Linked DNA regions of Luteolibacter yonseiensis. The protein of the gene in region 1 interacts with the protein of each later gene in a pairwise test. Links are inferred from orthologs where the notes say so. Each region holds a gene or a part of one and is shown on either strand. Other genes may lie near its edges. The genes, in order: JIN84_RS11010 and priA.

Region 1 (3,075 bases):
GGCATCGCCCCGTTCCGCGCGTTTCTCGAGGATCGCAAGGCAACCGCCGCGACGGGGAGGAACTGGCTGTTCTTCGGCAATCCGCACCAGGCGACCGACTACCTCTATCAGGACGAGATCGAAAGCTACATTGCGGACGGCACGCTGACGAAGTTCGACGCGGCATGGTCGCGCGACCAGAAGGAGAAGCTCTACGTCCAGCATCTCATGGTGCGGAACGGTGCCGAACTCTGGGCCTGGCTCAGCAAGGGTGCGGCCTTCTATGTCTGTGGAGATGCCTCGCGCATGGCGAAGGATGTGGATGCCGCGCTGCACAAGGTCGCCGAGGAACATGGCAACCTGACCGCGGAAGAAGCCACGGCTTTCATCTCCCAGCTGAAGAAGGAGAAGCGCTACCTGCGCGACGTCTACTGAGCGGTTCTTGGAAAATCAAAAGGCCACCGGTTTCCATCTCGGAAACGGTGGCCTTGATTTTTTTCAGCGTGCTTCAGCGGCGGCGCATCTGCTCTTCCACGAAGATCTCGGCGAGGCGGAAGCAGCGGCGGGAGAGGTCCTTGGCGTCGTTGTCACCGATGAGCGCCACACCTTCCTCGCTCACTTCGGCAAGGTAGATTTTCCACGCCATCTTTGTCAGGAGGTCAGGATCGATCTTCGGACGGGGAGCCTGTTGCTGCTGTGGCTGCGGATTGGGGCGGGGTTGTTGCTGCTGTTGCTGGAATGAAGCGGTGGACTCGGCAGGTTTCTGTTCCTGCGCCACGACCTGGGCATGGATCTCCTCGGACTGGGACGAGGTTGGAGCGTTTTGTGATCCTTCGGACTGGCCCTTGCCCTTTTTACGACGGCGGCGCTTGCGCTTGCTGGACTCGGACTGCGAATTGCTTCCTCCCGATGAGGCGGCTTCAGGTTCCGGCCACTCGCCACCCTCCTGGGTTGGGGATGGCTCGGCATCTTCCTCGGGTGCGCGTGCGGGAGTCTTGGGGAATGGAATGCTGGCGATTTCGGCGGCAGGAGCGGCTGGCGCCTCAGGTGCGGGTGCCGGGGTGGCGGCCTCTGCGGGAGCGGGTGTCTCCACCGGAGCGGCGACCTCGGCGGCCGCAGGTGCGGCGGCTTTCTTCGCGGTTTTTTTAGGGCGTGGGGTGGAAGCTTTTTTCGCACGCGGGGCTGCCTGTGCGGCAGGTGCGGAATCATTCTCTGTTAGAGGTTCTTTTTCGTCACTCATGTTGCTGGAAGAGGAAACTCCGTTGGGGTGCCGGGCGTCGAGAAGAATCCCACGGAGCATGCCGCGAGCAGTGGTTTCCTTTTCATGAGCGGGATGGCACATTCACCAGCGCAAAAAAAACGGAGCCGTGCGAACGGCTCCGTTTTGTGGGAAACTGGATTTTCCTGAAGAAGTCAGAACGGGATGTCGTCGTCTTCCTGATACTCGTCCGCAGGGGCTGCGGTGGCACCTTGCCGTGGTCCGGAGGACTGTTGCTGGGGGGCGGAGGATTGCGGACGGTCGGAATAGCCGCCACCACCGCCGGAGTTGTTTCCGCCGGGAGTGTTGCTGCCGAGGAACTGCATCACTTCTCCGACGATGCGGAGCTTGCTGCGTTTCTTGCCGGTCTCCTTGTCGTCCCAGGTATCGAGCTGGAGACGGCCTTCGATATAAACGGAGCGGCCTTTGCCGAGATATTGCTGGGCGAGCTCGGCCTGGCGTCCCCAGAGGGTGACATCGACGAAGGTGGTCTCTTCCTGCTTCTGGCCTTGGTCGTTGTTCCAGACGCGGTTGATGGCGAGGCCCAGTTCCGCGACGGCGGTGCCTTTCGGTGTGTGACGCAGCTCGGGATCCCGGGTGAGATTTCCGATGAGCATGACTTTGTTGAGATTTGCCATAACGGGTTGGAGTGCTCTGAGTTTCTAGGACGGGCGGGAATGCCCGCGCGGCTTACGCGAGGCGGGAGTAGTGCTGGAGGTGCACGTGATCGTTGAGTTTCAGGCGGCTCTGGATCTTCTTGATGGTGTCGGGCTCGCCACCGAAGGTGTAGTTCACGTAGTGGCCGGAGGCAAGGTGGCGGGACTCGTAGGCGAATTCACGACGGCCGAGCTGGGCGACCTTCTCGATCTTGGCGCCTTCGGCTTGGAGTTCTTTGGAAACGGAGCTGACGAGTTCGTCAACGGTGCCTTCGAGGGACTTGGTGTTAAGAACGATCAGTCCTTGGTATTTGCGGCTCATCGGATGGTGATGGAGGTGGATTGTTGCGGGTGTGATAGCGGTTCGCCGCGGCGGCGATGCCTTGGGAGCGCGAAAGCTGCACGGCTTCCAGCGCGGTGGCAAGCATGTTTTCCAGCACCGGGCGTTCGTCCGGGGCGAATTTCCCCAGCACATGGCCGACCATTTCGCCGGGCTGGCTGCCGCCGATGCCGAGTTTGAGGCGGGGGAATTCGTCATTCCCGAGGTGCTGGAGGATGGACTTGATGCCGTTATGCCCTCCGGCGCTGCCCTTTTCGCGGAAGCGCAGCGAGCCAAGGGGCAGGGCGACATCGTCGTAAATGACGAGCATCTGTGCGGGGGGCCATTTGTGAAACGAGAGGACCTGCTGGATGGCGCGACCGCTCAGGTTCATGAAGGTCTGGGGTTTCAACAGGATGGTGCCCGAACCGGGGAGCTTGGCCATGTGGCTCTGCCATTTCGGCACGGACTGGAAAGCTGCTCCGGAGGCCGCGGCGAGGCGGTCCAGCACCATGAAGCCGACGTTGTGGCGGGTTTCTTCATATTGACGCCCGGGATTGCCGAGGCCGACGATGAGGGTGAAGGACATGGGAAAGGATAGGGGATGGTGGATCGGAGTTAAGAGATTGGAAGCTTCGCTTCCGGAGCCGTGGTCTACAATCCCCGATCTCTGCAAATTCCATCCGGGGACGACGGGGACGCCGGACTGGTGAGTACAAAAACGCCCGGACCGCGTGAGCGGGCCGGGCGCTTTGATTTAAGAAGCTTGAAGCTTACTTGGTTGGAGCTGCGGCTGCTTCGGAAACGGCTGCGGCTGGCTTGCCAATGTGGGCGACGACGACATCCGCCGCGTGCGTGGCGCG
Region 2 (3,260 bases), on another replicon or contig:
TGTTGGCCCGCTCGGACTGGTGGAACAGCTTCGCCTGCGGCATGCGGCCTTGCAACACAGCGATGATGGTGCCGATGTCCGCCAGCCCCCATTTCATGGTGATCTTGTTTTCCCAGTCGAACTGCTTCTCGCCGGACTGGTTCGCCGCATCCACAAAAACCGACGCCTTGGCCACGTTCAACCCGAAGCGGACGACACCGCCCGTGCCACGGGAGTTTGGCTTGTAAATCGGATATTCCGTGGTGCGTTCGGCGACGGCGGACGAGTCGGAGGCTGGATCGGTCATGGGAGCACGGTCTGTTTGATACCTCATGTAAGAGAGATGATTTTACAAAATCCGCAAGCAAAAACTGTTCGCAAGAACATTTTCTAAAGAACAGTTGGAAGGGCATTTTTTCTGATCCATGAAATCAATCTTGGCCCGTCGCACGCGCCACTCCAAGTTCACCCCAGTGAACGCCCGTGTGCTGATAGACGGACCCTCGGAGCTCGTCTTCGACTACGCCATTCCGGCGGGTCTCGACGTGCGCCCGGGCTGCCGCGTCCGCATCCCGCTGCGGCGGAAGTCCGCGACCGGCACCGTGCTTTCCACCGTCGAACCCGAACAGGCGGATTTCGCCCTGCGGGAGCTGGAGTCGCTTATCGACCCCGAGCCGCTCATCACGCCCGTCCTGCTGCGGACCGCGGACTGGATCGCCCGTTATTACGGTTCCAGCATCGAGTCCGTCATCCGCTCGGTCCTGCCGGAGGGGGTCCGGTCCGAGGAAAATTCGGCGAAGACCCGTCGTGTCGCGGTGGTGGATGGAGCCGCTCCGCCCGAGGTGATGGCGAAGCTGGAAAAGCGTGCTCCGCGCCAGTTCGCCATCCTTTCGTTGCTGGCCCATGCGCCGGGTTTCCGGTTGGCCGTCGCCGATCTGGGGGATGGCAACGCGGCCGCGTTGAAAGCCATGGAGAAAGCGGGCCTGCTGCGGCTCGAAACAGAGGAAATCCGCCGCGATCCGGATGCCGACAATGTCGAGGAAATCCTGGAATCCAAACCGCTCTCCCTCAATGCCGGCCAGGCCGCCGCGCTGGATGTCGTCCTGTCAGCCGTCGCGGATCCGGAGAAGGCCCGGCCCATCCTCTTGTTAGGCGTCACGGGTTCGGGTAAAACCGAGGTTTACCTGCAGGCCGCGCGGCGTGCCCTCGACCTCGGAAAGACCGTGCTGGTGTTGGTCCCGGAAATCTCGCTGACCCCCCAGACCGTCCGCCGGTTCAAGTCCCGTTTCGCGGCCATGCAGGATCAGGTGGCGGTGCTGCATTCGAACCTTTCGCAAGGCGAGCGTTTCGACGAGTGGCACCGCATCCGCAAGGGGAGGGCGCGCATTGTCATCGGCGCCCGGTCCGCCGTGTTCGCGCCGCTGCCCGAACTCGGACTGATCCTGGTGGATGAGGAGCACGAAAACACCTACAAGCAGGAAAACGTGCCGCGTTATCATGGGCGCGATGTGGCGGTGCTGCGAGCGGCGTTCGAGCCATGCGCCATCGTATTGGGTTCCGCCACGCCGTCGTTGGAATCCTGGAACAACACACTCATTGGAAAATACGAATTGCTCAGGCTCGACCAGCGTGCCGACGGCCAATCCATGCCGCTCGTCCGGGTCGTGGACATGCGGCTGGAGCAGACCAAGCACAAGGGTGGTCCGGCCATCCTGTCGGACAAGCTCCGCACCGCTCTCGAGCAACGGTTGGAAAAAGGCGAGCAATCGATCCTTTTCCTCAACCGCCGCGGCTTCGCCAGATCGCTCCAGTGCACCGCCTGCGGCCATGTCTGCCAGTGTCCGCATTGTGCCGTCGCGCTCACCTACCACCGGACGGACGAGCGGCTCGTCTGTCATGTCTGCGGCTATCAATCCATCGTCCCGCGCAAATGCCCCGAGTGCCGGGACCCCGGGATCCTGCTTCAAGGCTACGGCACACAGAAGGTGGAGGAGGTCATGGCGAAGGTTTTTCCACAAGCGAAGTTCGCGCGCATCGATGCGGACGCGATGCGCCGGAAGAACGCCCTGCGTGATACCCTGGCGGCCTTCAAGGCCCACAAGATCGACATCCTGATCGGCACACAGATGATCGCCAAGGGACTGCATTTTCCGAATGTCACCCTCGTCGGCATATTGAATGCGGATCTCGGCCTGCATGTTCCGGATTTCCGTGCCGGTGAGCGCACCTTCCAGCTCATCACCCAGGTCGCGGGGCGGGCGGGGCGGGGGGATCTCGAGGGCGAGGTGATCGTGCAAACCTTCACCCCGCACTCCCCCTCCATCCAGTTCGCCCGCAAGCATGACTTCGATGGTTATTCCGAACAGGAAATGGAATTCCGCCGCCAGTTCTCCTTTCCGCCCTACGCCCACTGCGCGGTCCTTACCAGCCGCTCCACCCATGAGCGCCGGGCTGAGTTCACGCTCCAGACCCTGCATCTCCGCCTGGCGGAAGATCTGCCGCCCGGCATCACACTGGGGGAGGTCCTGCCCTCGCCCCTCATCCGCTCCCACGGGCAGTTCCGCTTCCAGATCACCCTGCGTTCCCACCGCGCCCGTCCGCTCACACGGCACGTCCAGCAGATCCTGGCAAAAACCACCCTGCCGGAGGATGTCACCGTCGTCTTCGACATGGATGCGCTGAATTTTTCCTGAAACTCCATGTTGGAAAGCATCCATATCCGTGGTTACCGGTCGCTCCGTGACTTCCGGCTGAGGTTCGGCGGTGTGACTGTCGTGACCGGGCAGAACGGCGTGGGAAAATCGAACCTCTATCGCGCCTTGGCCATGATCCAGCGCATGGCGGACGGGCGGTTTGCCGAAGCCATCGCGGATGAAGGGGGGATGCCCGGGATGCTGTGGGCGGGCAGGCGGCGCAAGGATGAGGCTCTCCGCATCCTGTGGAATCTCGCGGACACGGATTTCGAATATGAGATCGACTGCGGCCTGATTCCCACCACTCCGGGCGATCCAACCAGATTCCGGACCGATCCTGATGTGAAGTCCGAGACCCTGCGATTTTCCGCATCCAGGAGCCGTGTCATGGCACATCGGAAGGGGCCGGTCATCGAATTGCGGAATCCGGAGGGGAAGATGGAAACCTCGCCGCTACCGTTGTTTTTCCCCGAGTCCATGCTTTCCGAAGTGCGTGACGCGAACCGTTTCCCCGCGCTGGCGGCGGCCCGCGAAACTTTCCTCGCATGGCGGTTCTATCATCAGTTCCGCAGCGATGCGGATTCACCG

What was found.
Region 2: the proteins of JIN84_RS11010 (region 1) and priA interact in binary tests that used the Escherichia coli proteins (3 or more experiments, as listed by UniProt). The link is inferred for Luteolibacter yonseiensis from one-to-one orthologs.

The regions. Positions count from the first base shown.
Region 1 is NZ_JAENIK010000011.1:310,603-313,677, forward strand. Bases 135-2,891 are described here. They hold JIN84_RS11010 (single-stranded DNA-binding protein), read right to left. Parts: upstream 1,876-2,891; coding sequence 1,393-1,875; downstream 135-1,392. Other genes in these bases: JIN84_RS11000 (diflavin oxidoreductase), read left to right, coding at 135-414; JIN84_RS11005 (hypothetical protein), read right to left, coding at 488-1,219; rpsF (30S ribosomal protein S6), read right to left, coding at 1,928-2,215; pth (aminoacyl-tRNA hydrolase), read right to left, coding at 2,181-2,801. Outside these bases: more of JIN84_RS11000, read left to right, coding at 1-134; JIN84_RS11025 (50S ribosomal protein L25), read right to left, coding at 2,986-3,075. UniProt on the Escherichia coli protein: Plays an important role in DNA replication, recombination and repair. Binds to ssDNA and to an array of partner proteins to recruit them to their sites of action during DNA metabolism. Acts as a sliding platform that migrates on DNA via reptation.
Region 2 is NZ_JAENIK010000004.1:744,620-747,879, forward strand. The notes cover bases 97-3,038. They hold priA (replication restart helicase PriA), read left to right. Parts: upstream 97-404; coding sequence 405-2,672; downstream 2,673-3,038. Other genes in these bases: JIN84_RS04710 (hypothetical protein), read right to left, coding at 97-286; JIN84_RS04720 (AAA family ATPase), read left to right, coding at 2,679-3,038. Outside these bases: more of JIN84_RS04710, read right to left, coding at 1-96; more of JIN84_RS04720, read left to right, coding at 3,039-3,260.